Regions from separate parts of the Thalassotalea coralli genome, predicted to be linked through region 1. Evidence: riboswitches for the same ligand, from Rfam matches in the RefSeq annotation. Region 1 holds a riboswitch; each other region holds the start of a gene.

Region 1 (6,114 bases):
CAAAAATATAAAAGGTCATGAAGTTGCTGTAGCCGACAATTGAACTGGCATTCATGAGTTGCATCTCTGGCGCTTTTAAACCTTGATTGCCACTCAGAGTGCCTGGTGCAACATATCCTGGTCTAAAGAAATTGAAAACGGAAGGAGAACGATAAGGGTGTTGCCCAAGGGTTCTGCCACTCGTGGTGTCCCATAATTTCTGCTGATACTCGGGAGTCACATGCTCAACATTAAAAGCGCGCGCCCAATGAGTAAAGCGGATAATTGGCTCGCGAATTTTGCCACTGGTTTCACCTTGAATCTCACGAGCCTGCTGATCAAATAACACCGCTGCAATTGTGGCTGCAAGATCCCCTCTTCTGCCATCGCCGACGTCTTCACCATTGGGTAATTGAAATATGCCAGCATCGAATGCATCTGCTACACGTTCAATATATTCAGGGGAAGGGTTACTACTGACGAAGCGCTGAATAAACTGCTCTGCGATAAAAGGAGCAACATTAGGATGAGCAAATATATGGTCTAGTGCCATATCTATACTTGTTTTGGCATCAGTATCCTCGGGAATAGTCATTCCTAAGAACTGTTTTTCCAACATTGAATGAGACTCTTCAAATGTCTGCATCGGCGAAGCAAAGGCTAAGTCATCCGACTCTTCTAATATTTCTTCATTTAGGTTTAAGCCTGTAAAAACACGGGCTAAGCCAGTAATATCTTGATTAGAGTATGTCTCTATAGAGTTTCCTTGCTCGTCTAATTTATGGCTACCATCTTGATTAAGAGCAACAACACCAATAGTAAAAAGTTGTAATAACTCTCTAGCATAGTTTTCATCGGGCATACGCCCTGTTTCTGGATCACCTTTTTCACTACCTAAATACGTCAGGTAGTACCCCATTGCAGGAGAGTAGGTTACAGCCTCAAGCAAATCGCGATAATTGCCAAAGGCATGCTCTATTAGTAAATCTTGATAATAAGCGACAGCACTAGGATTATCCGTTAACACTTCCCCGCCACCGTTAGAGACGACAAGTAACTCGGAAAGCGCAAAAGCAATTCGTTGTCTCAATTGATCTTGGCCTTTAATGCTATTACGCCAAAATCCTATAGTTGTTGCTTCCAGTTGAAAGATACTTATTTCATCGGGGCGAATTGAATAGCCATTCATTTCCTCAAGTACAGGTAAAAGGTAACTAGCAGAGTGTTGTTGTTGAACTAAAAACCACTGGGAAAGGCTTTCGCCAGTTAACTCATTAATATCGTTTAATGATGCACCAAAAGTAGCTTGATTTAGGAATCTTGCGACTTGCTCAGGTTCTTCATAAACAATATCTTCGGGTGTATTGACTGGATCTGACGAATCGTCATTGCCACTACTATCGTTGCCGCTGTTACTGTTACCGTTTCCGTCATTTTGATTGCTATCTTGGGACACCGACGAAGCTGGTGCAGATGAATCACCGCCACCACCGCATGCGCTTAATGAGATAGTTAACAGCAAGAAAATTAAAATCGATAGTTTTCGATTTCTTGTAGGTGAGTATTCAGAAATTTGATAATTAGATAGAAAATGCATAACCCCTCGCCTACACAACTAGGTTTATAAAAGCGCTGACATTGATGCACGAAATACGATGAGATCAATTACGGTAACCCCGCTTTCTTTAAAAGATTAATTGGTGTGAAACCAACTATCTCAAAGACCGGAAGCTTTGCGACCCAACCTCACGATTGGTGTGCTATTGTCAGCTGATCGTAAACTCAGTCTGGCACACCAATACCGCTTGTGTCAATTTAGTTACAATTTTTCATTTTTCATGCTCACAACAAGTGCGACAACACATAAATTAAGATTGATGGCTTTCCTACAATCCGCTATCCTGCTGCACTTCAAAGCTTTTTGATGCTTTTAATATAATCTAATGGGATTAAAAAAATACGCGCTATGAAAACGACTTTTTACCTTATGCGACACGGTCAAACGATTTGGAATCAAGAGTTTAGATTCCAAGGACAATTAGACAGTCAATTAACCGAACAAGGTAAAATGGAATCGCAAAATGCAGCCCTTGCGCTAAAAAATAAGTCGATTGACCTTATTGCTAGCTCACCTTTGGGCCGGGCACAACAAACCGCGCAAATTTGTGCTCAAACAATATCAAACGCTGGGGCAATGAACACAGTATTTATTGACCGGCTTGCAGAGCGACACTTGGGAACTTGGCAAGGTGAACAAATATCGACCCTAGAAACTTTACCTCTATACCAAGAATTCTTTCACGGCTATAGCCAAGCTAAACCTGAAGGCGGCGAAAGTGCCATCGAGTGCGCAACCAGAATGTATCAATCGTTAACTGAGCTTGCTAAAGACTATGTCGGCAAAAACATTTTAGTGATAACGCATGGAGAAGCAATGCGTTGTTTACTCGCGAAGCTAGGGCTCGTTCATCAAAACAATGCTTATCAGGCCGTGACTAATGGCCAACTATTTGAAGTGACATATTGTCATCAAGAGCAAGATTTAAAGTATATAGACTTGCCAACAGTGGCTTAGATAATACATCAACTCTATGGATTTAAATATATTGGACTTTTACGCTTTATCTTTAACTCTGATCATTGCCTACATACTAGATCTTGTCTTTGGCGAAGCTAGTCGATTTCATTATTTAGTAGGCTTTGGCAAAATAGCTCGCAAGCTGGAGTCACTATTAAATCCACACAAAAACCTCTCATCCGAGACCTTCCAAGCCAATACAAAACCAAAACAACAGAACTTAACCGGCGTTAAAATTTCGGGGCTTATTGCCTGGTGCCTACTTGTTTTACCCTTCCCTATTATTTATATCTTGCTAAATCAGCAATTTGCTAACCAACTGCCTTGGATAGCCTGGGTCTTTATTGATGCATTCATCGTGTATTTGGCGATTGGCGTTACCAGTTTAAAAGAGCATGCAATGCAAATTTACCGCCCACTTAAAAGCGATAAGCTCAATGAAGCACGTAAATTCACGGGCTACATAGTCAGCAGAGATACGTCGAATTTAGATGAACAACAAATGTCACGTGCCACTGTTGAATCTATGTTAGAAAACGGTCATGACGCGGCAATTGCATCGCTTTTTTATTATATTATTGGCGGTGCGCCTTTAGTGATTGTTCACCGCTTAGCTAATACTCTAGACGCGATGTGGGGCTATAAAAACGTGCGTTTTCAACACTTTGGTTATGCGAGTGCAAGATTAGATGATGTGCTAGGTTTTGTTTCGGGTAAAATCACTGTATTGCTTTACGCATTGCAAGGGCTTTTAGCTGGAAGATTGCTTTCCGCTTTAAGAAACGCATACCTTCAGGGTAATCACTATAAAAGCCATAATGGCGGCTGGGTAATGGCAGCAGGAGCAACAGTGTTAAATATCCAATTGGGTGGCAATGCAACTTATCATGGTAAGCAAGTAAAGTCTGTCACACTAGGTCAAGGAAGCCATGCAAACTTAAACGACATTCCTAGAAGTGTTAATTTAGTCAATCACGCCTGCTTGCTGTTAATCTTGTTTGTTTGTCTAATTCAAGGAGTAATGCATTGGCATTAACACACGGTGGCCAACTTACAGCAGTGGCGAAACAATACAATATTCCTGAGCACCTTTGGTTAGATCTATCCACGGGTATCGCACCTATTGCCTATCCGATTCCGACGATTGCTGATGAGTTTTGGCAAAAACTACCTAACATTGATGACAGCTTAATTAGTGCTGCAAAACAGTATTACCAAACTAAGTTCGTTGTTACCACAAACGGTAGCCAAGCAATAATTAAAGCGCTGCCTTCGTTATACCTTACTAGCTTACAAGCAAAAAGTTGTAGCGAACTTACTGTATTTCTACCTAAAGTTGGTTACAAAGAACACGAACATGCTTGGCGACAAGCTAGAGCAAATATCGTGTTATATGATGTAACTCTGCCACCGATTGAACAGCTGTCAGAAAACGATGTTGTCGTCATCATCAACCCTAATAACCCAAGCGGTAAGCATTTTACCAAAAGTGAGTTGTCTAAATATCACCAGCAAGTGATAAAACTCAATGGTTTATTAGTGGTTGATGAAGCCTTTGCTGATGTTACAGCAAACGAGCACTCATTAACGACTGAAAGCGAACTTGGCCACTTGATAGTACTGCGCTCTTTTGGCAAATTTTTTGGTTTAGCTGGTATACGTGTTGGTTTTGCCTGTTGTGATAATGATTGGCAACACAAGTTTTCAGAAGCTCTTGGACCATGGCAAGTCAATGGCCCAGCACAAGTTATTGCAGAAAAAGCATTAAACGATACCTTGTGGCAAGCACAGCAAAGAGAAAGGTTAACTGTTTTAAGAGATCAGCAACAAACCCTTTTACAAACAGTGTTTGCTCCGCTAAAAATCGCAAAAGCCACTGGCTGTGATTTGTTTATCACCCTTTATTTTTCAGATACAAGTATTGCCCCTAAGCTATATCATCAGTTATGCCAGCAAGCTATCTATTGCCGCTTAACCGATGAGCAAGATAGCTTGCGTTTTGGTATCACAACCAAGGCTAACTTTAATACATTAAAGCAAGCCTGTAAAAACGCTTTAGAGAAGCTATAAAGGCACTCTACTTTCCTCTTTGAATAGGCCAAGTCGATTGGTCACAATCTCGCTTATAGCGTTTTTTACCTTGATATAGAGAACAAATTAGAGACTATTGGCGTAAAACAAAGGATAATTAGCTAATTAGTATTTTTGAGTTTGATTTGACCCAACAAACTCCGCGCCAACTTCTGGAAATAATTCAATGGAAATTAAAGTTAATTTTCTCGACAACTTGCGCCTAGAAGCCAAGTTTGATGATTACACCGTGATTGCAGACCAACCTATTCGCTACAAAGGCGATGGCTCGGCACCAAGTCCTTTCGACTACTTTTTAGCGTCTTCAGCTTTATGTGCAGCCTATTTTGTCAAGGTTTATTGTAATTCGCGCGATATTTCCACTGAAGGTATTCGCATATCTCAAAACAATATTGTTGACCCAGAAGATCGTTACAACCAAATTTTTCAAATAAATGTCGAATTGCCTGATCGTATTTCTGATAAAGATCGTCAAGGCATTTTACGTTCCATCGAGCGTTGTACTGTGAAAAAAGTGGTACAAACAGGTCCTGAATTTAAGATTGAGTCAGTAGAAAACTTAGACGAAGATTCACAAGCCATGTTAACGGTTAAACCTAATGAAGGTGAAAATACCTTTATCTTAGGAAAAGATTTACCGTTGGAACAAACCATTGCGGACATGACAGCAATATTGGAAGAGCTAGGCATGAAGATCGAAGTATCTTCTTGGCGAAATCTAGTACCACATGCTTGGTCATTGCATATTCGCGATGCTGCATCACCTATGTGTTTTACAAACGGTAAAGGTGCGAGTAAAGAAAGCGCACTATGTTCAGCATTAGGTGAATTTATCGAGCGCTTAAACTGTAACTTTTTCTACAACGACCAGTTTTTAGGGCTAGAGATTGCCAATAGCGAATTTGTTCATTACCCAAATGAAAAGTGGTTCCCATTAGAAGATGATGACTCTCTACCTACTGGCCTGCTAGACGAATATACACGTGAGATTTATAACCCTGAAGACGAGCTCTGTGGCTCACATCTTATCGATACCAACTCAGGCAATGTTGAGCGTGGTGTATGTGCTATTCCTTACAAACGCCATTCAGACGGTGAAACTGTATATATCCCGTCAAACTTAATTGAAAACCTGTTCTTAAGTAATGGGATGAGTGCGGGCAATAATATTAATGAAGCGGAAGTACAGTGTCTTTCAGAAATATTCGAGCGCGCGGTAAAACGTGAAATCATCGAACAAGAAATTGCCTTACCCGATGTACCGAAAGAAGTACTAGCCAAATACCCTGATATTGTCGAAGGTATCGAAGGCCTTGAAGCTCAAGGTTTTCCTATTGTGGTAAAAGATGCCTCTTTAGGCGGCAGATTCCCGGTAATGTGTGTGACCTTGATGAACCCTAAAACGGGTGGCGTATTCGCATCATTTGGTGCCCACCCAAGCTTTGAAGTAGCACTTGAACGTAGCT
Region 2 (6,114 bases), on a different contig from region 1:
TTTGCTCTTGATACTTTTGAGCTAACAAAAACAGCAAATCTAGGTGTTGTTTACTTAGCTCTGTCATTTCCAATTGTTCTTCCGCTTGCGCTAAATAATTGTAAGCTCCATCTTTATCTCCTAGTTCATGGTGAACTTTGGCGAGATCTACAATACTCATCAAATAGGGCTGCGCTAAATTGTGCTGGCTTAGTGTTCTTTCTGCTTGCTGAAAAAAGGACTTTGCTTGTTGATATTTGCCTTTTTTAAACAGAACTTTTCCTAAGCCAGACTGAGCATAAGCGATAGGAATACTCGCATGCTTTTGTTCCGCGTAGTTTAACGCTTCTAAAAAGGCGCTATAGGCATCATCGAGCTGTTCAAGCTCCAAATACGAACGGGCTAAATGATAGTAGGTTTGGTCTAGATTGCTTAACCTAGCAAGTTCAAACCTAAGTTTAAGTACTTTCGTGTATAAATCGACGGCAGTAGCATTGTCGCCGATATAATATCGAGCACTGGCAAGTACATTTATCAGTTGGATATGATCTGAAAACTCTCGCGTTTCCCTTAATAACGCTTCAACTTTATCAATATCAGCCATCGCTTCTTGGTGTTGACCAGTTAAGCTGCTCGCCATGGCGCGATAACCTAACGACTTTATTAGCAACACTGCCGATTCACTTTTTCCGGCGATCTCCACTGCTTGTTGTGCAGTTTCTAGAGCTAGTTGGAATTTTCCCTGATAATAAAAACCAGCGGCTGCCTGCAACATTAAGCGCAATTTAATGTCGCTTTCTATATTGATAAGGGCAAGTCCATCCTGGGAAAACTGCATCGCTTGAGTAAGCTCGCCTTTGTTAGCGGCAGCATCAGATAACAATGTGAACATCTTCGCTAAAACATCCGCGCTAAAAAATTCTCGATGGGCAACAACCTGCTGTGCAGTATCTACTACCTCAATATTTTCTAAGGTTTCAGGGTCCATCGTGTACAAAGCTTCAATTTGACCAATTAATTGTTTAATTTTTTGTACATCAGGAATTTCCGCCACACTCTTGTAAGACACAAGAAATAAAAATAGAAATATCAATAGTATATGGCGCATCATTGAGGTTTTACTTCCTTGGTAAGAACTGAAAAAGGCATAACATATTCACGAAAACTTACCATATAAAGAAATTTTATGGTTTACAAGTTACTTTATCTGCTTATAATGAATTTGAGCTTCTAAAGCTCGATAAGGGCAAACCTGATGAAAATCAGGGACGCAAAGTTTCCGGTCTAAGGGGCGACCTATGGCAGCGGGACTACCGAATTTAGACATAGTGGGGGCTTGTCTTCTGAGGCGCTCCGCTGTTGTAGTATGGTTTTTAGCAGTAACTTTGCGTGCTTCCCTTGTCCTCGTTAATCTTATAAATAAATATCCCATAGAAACCCGCCGTTATGGCACATTTTCTATTCATATCAAAAAAAAGATCGAGGAATACTAATTAGTTACAATTAATCTGTAATTTTTCTAGCGCTTTACTTAATTTTGCTAGAGAATAGATTGAAAATAAAAATAATGAAGTCGTTCTGTATTAAGGGGAATTGGACATTGTGAAGTATCATGATTCCATCGACAAAGCCGAAAAACTATCGGCAATTGCATTACAGCAATTGCAAGTTTGGCACCTCCCTGCTTCTCCAATAAACTTCGCCGTAAGCTATGAATATGCTGTCGGTAAAAACATCCAGCTTATCGCTCAAATAAAACAACAACTCTCTCTCGGCAGAAAACTTGATAGCTTCTTTTTTACCGAGCTATACCAACTTTATGTATTAAATCAGAGTAGTTTTCGTGACGAGCTGGTGTCGGACCTTGATAAAGTCCTAGAGCACTCTCAACATCATGGTAAGCAATCAGCGAATTATGCGGACGGCTTAGTCAATAAGATAGACTCGAATTTAAGTGCTCTTAGATCTGAAGATAAAGCTCGTGTCAGTAATGCCGTAGATCAGATAGAAAAAGCTTCTCGTTCTTTTAAGCAAAAACAAAAACAGCTTGCAAAGCAACTTGCAGTGACGCAAAAGCAATCAAAGGCGCTACAAGAAGAGCTGACTAAAGTTCAAAATGAGATTTACCTAGATCCACTAACAGGTCTTTATAATCGCAAGGCACTCAACAAACATTTAGATGCGTGGACAAAAGACGATCCAAACAAACAAATCTCGGCGATTGTCGCGACCGTTGACCAAATGCCAATAGTTACGGAAAAATTCGGTCAGCTTCTTGGTGACGTATTATTGAGCAAAATCGCCAATAAAGTGGGTAGCTATGTTGATGGCAGTGGCTTACCTGTTAGATCAAGTCATGACGAATTTTTGATATTGCTACCTGAAGTAGAACGCGGCGTTGCTGTTGAAATCGCAGAAAAAATTCGACAAGGTGTTGAGAAGCTTCGTTTTGTTTCAAGTAAATCAGGCGTTCGCTTACCCAAAATGACCATTTCATTAGGTGTAAACGACTTTACGCTTGCACAAAATGTGGATGCAGTAATTAACTATACGCGCACCATGGTTACTGATTTACAGCGTGATAGTCAGAACCAAGTGGCTGTCGCCAACTAAACAACCCACAACGGCTTAATGGCCTTTTTGTTCTACTGCTTTTACCAACTCAGCAAATGTCTTTTCTGAAAAAACCTTTATGCCGTGTTCACTAAGCAATTGCGCTGTTACTCCCATTCCGGCGATTTTCACGCCAGCAAAGTCACCATTGTAAATAGTGGTACTGCCACATGAGGGGCTTGACTCCTTGAGCAAAGCATACTCAATATTTAAATTCTGGCAAATACGTAAAGCCTGCTCTGCACCTTTATTAAATGCTCGTGTAACATCAACGCCACAAATGGTAATAATACGCCCATCGGCTTGTTGTTCAGCAGGTGGTCTAGGAATGCCAAGCCCGCCAGCGACTTCGGGGCACAAAGACACTAACCAATCTCGTTTTCGCCAGAGCGCAAATGTCGTATCCATCATTTGTTGATGACCGCCATCGTAACGTACTTTTTCGCCGAGTAAACAGCCACTAACTAAGATTTTCATTACTTTATTTCGCTAACGTTTCACTAATGTAGAGGTTCAATTTAGGTAACTGTTCGAGTGCGTGTTGATCAGTACTACTAAACCATATCGATTGGCTATAATACTCAAATGACAACGTAAAATAAGCATTGTGCCAACTGCATTGATAACTTTCTCGGTCAGCGCCTAAGGTATGTTCACCTTTGTTAATCTCGTGAAATGTCGTAAAAATATAGTCAGCAAGTGCTTGTATATCTTCCTGAAACCATTCTCTAGAGTGTATCAGTAAAATGTTTTCTTCTACGATGCTACGACTTTCGATGGAAAAATTAACCTTCAATTGATCTAGACCCAATAAATACCGTATTTCTAAGACATATAATACAAAAAAAACAGACAGGTTATAGCTTTTTGCATATAATCGTTACAGGCTATATTAATTAATCAATTTATTTTAAGAGAGATGTCGATATGAAAAAAGTTACATTCGCCATTGCTGCTATGATAATGACTTCGTCAGCGTTCGCTGCTGGTGATGCAGAAAAGGGCAAAGCAAAAGCAGCGACATGTGCAGCATGTCACGGTGCTAATGGTGTTTCAGCTATTCCAATGTATCCAAACCTTGCAGGTCAAAAAGAAGCTTACTTACTTAAGCAATTAAAAGACTTCAAATCTGGCGCTCGTAAAGATCCAGTAATGTCAGGTATGGCAATGCCTTTATCTGAGCAAGATATGGCTGATTTATCTGCATTCTATGCAGGCTTAAAATAAGCACATCTCTTATTAAAAAACGCTCCTGTAGGAGCGTTTTTTGTTTGTATCACTATTGCTGTTCGGCAATTAACTCGATAAAAGCTTTTCCGTAGCGCTCTAATTTGGTTGCACCTATCCCATTAATATTCAACATTTCCCTAGCCGTTGTTGGTTTAAAGCGTGCTAGCTCAGATAAAGTCGCATCATTAAAAACAATATAAGGTGGAATATCTTCTTGATCAGCGATTTGTTTTCTTAATTCTCTTAGCTTACTAAACAATGCGCGATCATATTGACCACTTGACTTGTCTCGACGCCAGTAACTGGCTTTTTGCAACCTTGGTGTTGCTAGCATTAATTCGCTTTTACCCGTTAAAACAGCATGCGCGGCTTGGGTGAGCTTTAAATTACTCTTTTGACTAATATCTTGCTGTAAATAGCCTAAATGCACCAACTGGCGAATGATATCGTGCCAATAGCCTGGCGTTTTATCTTTACCTAAAGCGAAAGTCGATAACGTATCATGTTTTTGTTGCTTTATTTTATCTGAACTTACCCCCCTAAGTACGTCGACAACATATTGCGCAGGGGCATTTTGTTCTACACGATAAACGCAAGATAGCACCATCTGAGCGACTTTTAGACCGTCAAATTGACTGGGAGGATCTAAGCAGATATCACAGTTGCCGCAAGTCTTATCGGTAAATTCAGCAAAATAATTTAAAACAAGCTTACGGCGACAGGTTTGTGCTTCAATAAAATCGGCAACCGATTGAAAACGCTGACTTTCAACTTCTCGTTTATGTTCATTCTCGTTTTCTTCAATTCGCTTTTGTATACGCTGTACGTCTTTATCGTCATGTAGATATAGCGCCTCAGCCTCAAGACCGTCTCGCCCAGCTCGACCAATTTCCTGATAATAGGATTCTAACGTTCTAGGAGGCTCATAGTGCACCACAAATCGTACATTAAGCTTATTGATACCTAGACCAAAGGCAACGGTTGCAACAACAACTTGAATGTTATCTTTGGCAAAATTCTCTTGTACGTGATTGCGGATCTCCAACTCTAGGCCCGCGTGATACGCTGCACAATTAATGCCTTTTTCACCTAACGACTTACTCAGTTTTTCAACTTGCCAGCGACTGCTGCAATAAACAATTCCACTGTCAGTACCACGTTTTTGAATGTATCGCGCTAACTGTGCTGTTCCCTGATACTTTTCAGCCATAGTTAAACGAATATTCGGGCGATCGAAGCTGTCTAAATGGATATAAGGGTCATTTAGCGCAAGCTGCTGCAACATATCTTGTCGCGTAGTTACATCAGCCGTTGCGGTTAAGGCCATAACAGGTACATGAGGAAAGTACTGTTTAATCACATTGAGTCGAGTATAAGCAGGTCTAAAATCGTGACCCCATTGAGATATACAATGAGCTTCGTCAATCGCAAACAACTTTATATCAAGCCCACGAAGCCCCTCTAAAAAGTAGTGATTGGTTAAACGCTCTGGCGCAACATAAAGAAGTTTAATATTACCACTCGCTAATCGCTGAAAAACTTCATGGATTTGCTGCTGTGATAGTGACGAGTTAACAAAGGCCGCAGGGATACCTTGCCGCGTTAATCCATCCACTTGATCTTTCATCAAAGCAATTAGCGGTGAAACAACAATAGTAATACCTTCAAGAATAGCGGCGGGCAATTGATAACACAAAGACTTACCGCCACCCGTAGGCATCAAGACTAAACTATCTCTTCCATTTAATGCACTTTCAATAACCTTCTCTTGGCCAGTTCTAAAGGACTGGTAGCCAAAGTATTGATTTAATTGCGCTAATAGATGTTGCGGTGAAGAAGAAGACAATATGACAGCAAACTCAAATGAAATAGGCGTGCATTTTACCGCAATGGCCACAGAAAAATAACTTTTTCTTTTAATGTGTGGTCATTATCTAAAGTCAGCTAATCATGCTAACATGCGCCCTTTCTCGCTAACCATCAAAAGCCATGATACAAGAACAACGCAAGGGCGCTGCGAATGCTTTTGCCGCTTATTTTATGTGGGGTATAGCCCCCGTATATTTTAAACTCGTCGATTTTGCCAGCGCGAGTGAAATCATGGTTCACCGTATTATTTGGTCTTGTCTTTTTCTTGGCTTGATCATAGTCGTTTCTAAAAAGTGGAAAACCTTTGTTGCCATAGTGGCAGATAAAAAATTAGTGGCTCGTCTTGCTCTTAGCGCCTGCTTCTTAGCGTTTAATTGGTTTATGTTTATTTGGGCTGTTAATAATGATCTTCTGTTGGATGCA
Region 3 (6,114 bases), 180 kb from region 1:
GACTGAAGCGTTGCGTGCACAAATGGGTGAAGCAGCAATTAAGTCTGCAAAAGCCATTGGTTATCAAGGCGCAGGCACGGTTGAATTCTTGTTAGATCACGATGCCAAAACGGGTAAAAGTGCTTTCTACTTTATGGAGATGAACACGCGTCTTCAAGTAGAGCACCCTGTAACAGAATTGATTACCGGCGTCGATTTAGTTGAATGGCAACTTCGAGTCGCTGCTGGAGAAACCTTACCTAAGGCGCAAGATGAATTAAGTATTAATGGTCATGCTTTTGAAGCACGTATATATGCAGAAGACCCTGACAACGATTTTCTTCCGGCAACAGGTAACTTAAAGTTCTTACAACCACCTAATGAGTCAAACAATGTTCGTGTGGACACTGGGGTGCGTCAAGGTGACGATGTAAGTGTATATTATGACCCGATGATAGCAAAACTGATTGTTTGGGATGAAAGCCGAGAGAAAGCGTTACAGCGCTTAACTAAGGCCTTAACTGAGTACAGAGTAAACGGCGTTACCACTAACATAGATTTTCTCTATAACGTTGCCACCTGCCCTGCTTTCGTTAACGAAGACATCGATACTGGCTTTATCGAAAAGCATCAAGATGAAATTTTTCACGATGACCAAAAAGCGTTATCAGATGAACTTCCAATTGCCGGTTTGTATCTTGTTTTAGCGCAGTCGTTAAAAGCTAAGAAACAAGCGCAAAACTCTACTGATGCAAGTTCACCGTGGCAACTCGCTAATGCATGGCGTTCTAATGAAGCAAACGTGCACACTTTTATCGTTTCACATCACGATGACACGTACACATTAACCGTTGAAGAAAAACGCGCCGCCAATAGTTCTTACTATCTGATTCAAGTCAGTCATGGTGAAACAGTTTCGCGTAAACACGACTGCCAGGGTTTTATCGACGGCAATACATTACACATCAGTATTGATGGCCATAGATCACAAGCTACTATTGTTGATTGTGATGATGACATCAGCTTGTTTCGCGCAAATGGCGTATTTAACTTTAGCCTAGTTAAACCAGACTGTGGTTTAGATGATGGTAGTGACACCGCGGGTGGTGTAACGGCACCAATGAATGGCACCGTCGTGTCGGTATTAGTTGCTAATGGTGAGCAAGTTGAGAAAGATCAAGCGCTGGTTGTGATGGAAGCGATGAAGATGGAACATACTATTAAGGCGCCAAGTAAAGGCACAGTATCAGCTGTTTACTTCCAAGAAGGCGACTTAGTTGATGGTGGCGCAGCCTTGCTCGCATTTGAAGCAGAGGAGTAAACATGACCCTTCCTAACCAGGTAAAAATTGTCGAAGTAGGTCCGAGAGACGGTTTACAAAATGAAAAGTCACCTATTTCAGTTGAAGATAAAGTAACGCTAATTCATATGCTTGCTAATGCAGGTGTTAGTTATATCGAAAGCGGTAGCTTTGTATCACCTAAATGGGTACCGCAAATGGCAACCTCGGCTGAAGTATTTGAAAAAATCGAGCGCAAATCTGGTGTTACTTATGCGGGGCTTACGCCGAATATTAAAGGCTTCGAAAACGCAATTGCCGTTGGCGTCGATGAAGTCGCTATTTTTGGTGCAGCGTCTGAGTCATTTAGTCAAAAGAATATCAATTGCTCTATTGAGGAAAGCCTTGAGCGTTTCGCTCCAGTGGTTGAAGCAGCAAAAAAAGCTGGGTTAAAAGTTCGCGGATATGTTTCCTGCGTTGTCGGTTGTCCTTATGAAGGCGAAATTGCTCCTGAAGCAGTTGCCAACGTTGCTAAAAAATTAATCGACATGGGATGCTACGAAGTATCCCTTGGTGACACCATTGGCGTGGGTACAGTAGCTAGCGTAAAAAATATGTTACAGGCAGTTACCGCCCTTGTTCCTAAGCAACAACTGGCTGTTCACTTTCATGATACTTACGGACAAGCGTTAACCAATATTTACACCGCTTTAGAAAACGGTATTTCTGTTGTAGACAGTGCCGTTGCTGGTTTAGGTGGATGCCCTTATGCTAAGGGCGCTTCTGGCAATGTAGCCACTGAAGATGTTTTATATATGCTTAACGGTTTAGATATCAAAACCAATATCGATTTCCAAGCAATATTAGAAGCTGGCTGGTTTATTAGTGATGTACTTGGTAAACCCCCTGTTTCAAAAGTATCAAACGCGTATCGTGCAAAATAATACGACTATATTTTTTAGAATAACGAAGAAGGATTAGATCATGGCCGGATTTGACAAAGTTGTGTCAAGTTATGAAGAAGCGCTTGCCGGGCTTGAAGATAATATGACTTTAATATCGGGCGGCTTCGGCTTGTGCGGTATCCCTGAAAATTTAATCGCTGAAATAAAGCGTAAAGGCACAACCGGGTTAACGGTTGTTTCAAACAATTGTGGCGTCGACGACTTTGGTTTAGGTATTTTGTTACCTAATAAACAAATCAAAAAAATTATCGCCTCTTACGTTGGCGAAAATGCCGAGTTCGAACGTCAAATGATGAACAATGAGCTTGAAGTAGAGTTAACACCACAAGGTACGCTAGCTGAAAAAATGCGTGCTGGCGGTGCTGGCATCCCCGCATTTTTCACGGCTACAGGTTATGGAACATTGGTTGCCGAAGGTAAAGAAGAACGCGAATTTGATGGTCGAAAATACATCCTTGAGGAATCTATCAAAGGTGATTTTGCCATTGTAAAGGCGTGGAAAGCCGATAGATTTGGTAACCTAGTGTTTAGAAAAACTGCGCGTAACTTCAACCCAATGGCCGCTACAGCAGGAAAAATTACGGTTGTTGAAGTCGAAGAAATAGTTGAACCGGGTGAGTTAGATCCTGATCAAATTCACACACCAGGTATTTATGTTGATCGCCTTATTCAAGGCACTTTCGAAAAACGTATTGAACAACGCACCTTGCGTAGCGAATAGGAGAAAAAATAATGGCGCTATCAAGAGAACAAATCGCTCAACGCGTTGCCCAAGAGCTTCAAGACGGCTATTACGTCAATTTAGGTATTGGTATTCCAACCTTAGTGGCAAACTATGTACCTGAAGGCATGGAAGTTATGCTGCAATCAGAAAACGGTTTATTAGGTATGGGTCAATTCCCTACTGAAGAAGAACTCGATGCAGATCTCATTAATGCTGGCAAGCAAACAGTGACTATGGCAACTGGTGCATCAGTGTTTGATTCTGCAGAATCTTTCGCGATGATTCGTGGTGGTCATGTCGACTTAACAGTGCTTGGTGCATTTGAAGTTGATGTTAACGGAAATATTGCTTCTTACATGATACCAGGCAAGCTCATCAAGGGTATGGGTGGTGCAATGGATTTAGTCGCTGGTGCAGATAACATCATAGTTACCATGACTCATGCTTCAAAGCACGGCGAATCCAAATTACTCGACAATTGCACATTGCCTTTAACGGGTAAAGGGTGCATCAAGAAAGTATTAACTGACTTAGCCTTTATTGAAATTAAAGAAGGCAAATTCCATTTACTTGAAAGAGCACCTGGAGTTTCTGTTGAAGAAATAGCTAAATTAACCGCTGGAGAGCTCGTAATCCCAGATAATGTCCCTGAAATGAAGGTTTAAATTTAGTTAACAAAAAGTAAAAGGCAGGTTAACCCCTGCCTTTTTTGAAAACTTTCAGACAAACTTTCTTTTCTATAACAAAATATACAATTTCATCATAACAGCTATAACCTACTGATTTAAAAATCAATTCAACAAACAACCTCATAACACTTCACATACCTTTGTTACAAACAGATTGAGTTTTTGTGTTTTTTTAGCGATACTAAAGGGGACAAAGAAAAGGCAAGACATACGAAAGTATGTTACGCAAAACCACCGGTCTACGGATGAATAGTCATCTACGACAGCGGAGTTACCGAGTTCAATTGGGAACGTCCTGTGGTTTTTTCTTTTAATAAACTCATTAATGCATTACAAGGTTATTAAAATGAAAAAATTATTACTAGTTGCTACTGTTACTACTTTAGCTGTAACGTCTATGATTTCTGCACCGAAAGCAGAAGCTTCAAATATCGCACAAACTTTGTGTGAGTATGTTGCTGCCGACGATAAGAAACGTATGCGTTCATTCTTAAAGACGAATAAACTTAAAATACGTTCAGTATTCAAAGAAATTCAATGTAATGGTAAAAACTTGTTAGTTTTTGCTGCTGATAGAGGTTCGGTTAACACTGGTTCTCTAATGATTCGCAAGTTACCTAAAAAGGTAGTTTCTGCAAACTTAGCGCAAATTCAAAATGGAGCGCAACCGTTGATAGACGCTGCTAACGAACGCGTTAGTAGCTAAAGATTTTTATTTGGTAGGCGTTATTGATTTTCAGTAATTTGTTTTACTAAGTAATATTTCTTCTGTCATCGCAAAAGCCAGCTTTCGAGCTGGCTTTTTTTTGTTCGGACAAACCCAATATATTAAATTCTGGTTGCAAAAAACAACAAAGATTACCCATACTTTTATTAACAACAATAAAAAAGAACTGTAAATGGTTAAACAAGACAGCACGAAGTGGCAAAAAAATGCATTAATTTTAACTGGAGGTGGCGCTCGAGCAGCTTACCAAGTTGGCGTGCTGTCAGCAGTATCAAAGTTCTACCCAAGACACTACCCTATCCCATTCCCAATTATATGTGGTACTTCAGCAGGAGCTATCAACTCTACTGCTCTAGCTTGCTGGTCGTCTTGCTTTCAGCTTGGGGTAAAGAAGCTGGAGTGGGTATGGAAGAACTTATCGACAAACCGCGTTTATCATAGCGACGCCTCGCGAGTCTTCGGCCATATAGCATCAGGTGCGATGGCGAGTTTTCAAGCAGATTACGCCAATAAAAGGTCACGAAGTTTATTAAACAACAACCCGTTAAGAAATATGCTAAGTGATGTCTTAGATTTTCAACGAATTGATTCCAATATATTAAAGGGTAAACTCAAAGCTTTATCTATCACTGCTTCTAGCTACACTTCAGGAGATTCAATAAGCTTTTTTCAAGCAGATAATAGCGTCATGCCTTGGCAACGTGCCAAACGACGAGGGCAGGCTTGCCAAATCACTATAGATCATTTGCTTGCGTCAGCTGCGATTCCATTGGTTTTTCCATCACAAAAAATTGGCAAAGAGCACTTTGGTGATGGCTCAATTCACCAATTATCGCCTTTAAGCCCTGCCATTCATCTAGGTGGAGAGAAATTGTTTATCATTGGTGTTGAGCAACCAAAAGAGCCATTGCATGCAGATGAAAACAACCCACATCCGCCAACCACAGCAACAATAGCAGGTCATCTTCTTGATGGGATATTTTCTGACACGTTACAAAGTGATTTAGAGCGTTTGAATCGAGTAAACAACACCTTATCTATGATTTCACCTGAAAATCGTGAGTCACATGAAGGATTAAAGCCAATTGAAACTTTAGTGTTAAACCCCAGCCACGACTTTAACGCAATGGCGGTTGAATACTACCCTCGCTTACCTTATGCCATAAAACTGTTATTAAGGAGCTTTGGCATCACCAATGATGCTGAATCTAGTATTATTAGCTACTTGTTATTCGATACAGCTTTCTGTCGAGAGCTGATGAAGCTAGGCTTTCAAGACGCATTAGAAAATGAAACAAAAATAAGGGCCTTTTTAGAAATATAGCCCCTATTTTCAAAATTTTTCAGATGAAAAGGTAACTTCTAATCACCCTCGTGAATATAGCGGTCTACACGCTCAACTCGTCTTGGCTTACCTCGAATAACAAGAGTGTCCTGAGCCTTAAGTACGATATTTTCGTCTGGCTCTTCCGTTTCTACTCCGTCCCTTCTCAGTGCGATAACCGCGACACGTCTTGCAGCTAAATTAAGAGAACGAATAGAGCGGCCTACAGCGAAAGAATCATCTGTTAGATTAACACCATTCGCAAATTCTATGCGATCTATGGCTTCGGGGCTCATGTCAGTATCTTCACCTTGGAAAAACCCGTGAAGGTGGCTGTAGTGGCTCTTACGCTCTTTTTGGACCCGTCTAACGATACGAGAAAATGGTACCCCTGTTAATGACAGTACTTGCGATACTAGCATCAAGC

What was found. A riboswitch is a leader RNA that binds a small molecule or an ion and turns the genes downstream of it on or off. The one in region 1 is predicted to bind cyclic di-GMP.
Region 2: linked by a shared signal. The riboswitch ahead of ACOB80_RS10180 (GGDEF domain-containing protein) and the one ahead of ACOB80_RS04450 (DUF1800 domain-containing protein) in region 1 are both predicted to bind cyclic di-GMP.
Region 3: linked by a shared signal. The riboswitch ahead of ACOB80_RS05265 (DUF3718 domain-containing protein) and the one ahead of ACOB80_RS04450 (DUF1800 domain-containing protein) in region 1 are both predicted to bind cyclic di-GMP.

What each region holds. Positions count from the first base shown of each region.
Region 1 covers NZ_JBVVBK010000001.1:1,003,543-1,009,656, reverse strand. Annotated here, with positions in the region: gene ACOB80_RS04450 (DUF1800 domain-containing protein) at 1-1,576, opposite strand, end outside; cyclic di-GMP riboswitch class I at 1,646-1,751, opposite strand; gene ACOB80_RS04445 (histidine phosphatase family protein) at 1,946-2,554, shown strand; gene cbiB (adenosylcobinamide-phosphate synthase CbiB) at 2,586-3,593, shown strand; gene cobD (threonine-phosphate decarboxylase CobD) at 3,584-4,627, shown strand; gene ACOB80_RS04430 (OsmC domain/YcaO domain-containing protein) at 4,815-6,114, shown strand, end outside.
Region 2 covers NZ_JBVVBK010000003.1:441,209-447,322, forward strand. Annotated here, with positions in the region: gene ACOB80_RS10175 (tetratricopeptide repeat protein) at 1-1,090, opposite strand, end outside; cyclic di-GMP riboswitch class I at 1,215-1,297, shown strand; gene ACOB80_RS10180 (GGDEF domain-containing protein) at 1,582-2,592, shown strand; gene ACOB80_RS10185 (2-thiouracil desulfurase family protein) at 2,608-3,069, opposite strand; gene ACOB80_RS10190 (DUF3630 family protein) at 3,074-3,388, opposite strand; gene ACOB80_RS10195 (c-type cytochrome) at 3,520-3,819, shown strand; gene recQ (DNA helicase RecQ) at 3,872-5,668, opposite strand; gene rarD (EamA family transporter RarD) at 5,812-6,114, shown strand, end outside.
Region 3 covers NZ_JBVVBK010000001.1:1,185,975-1,192,088, reverse strand. Annotated here, with positions in the region: gene ACOB80_RS05285 (acetyl/propionyl/methylcrotonyl-CoA carboxylase subunit alpha) at 1-1,300, shown strand, start outside; gene ACOB80_RS05280 (hydroxymethylglutaryl-CoA lyase) at 1,303-2,202, shown strand; gene ACOB80_RS05275 (CoA transferase subunit A) at 2,243-2,944, shown strand; gene ACOB80_RS05270 (3-oxoacid CoA-transferase subunit B) at 2,956-3,612, shown strand; cyclic di-GMP riboswitch class I at 3,827-3,915, shown strand; gene ACOB80_RS05265 (DUF3718 domain-containing protein) at 3,983-4,342, shown strand; gene ACOB80_RS05260 (patatin-like phospholipase family protein) at 4,536-5,687, shown strand; gene ACOB80_RS05255 (monovalent cation:proton antiporter family protein) at 5,726-6,114, opposite strand, start outside.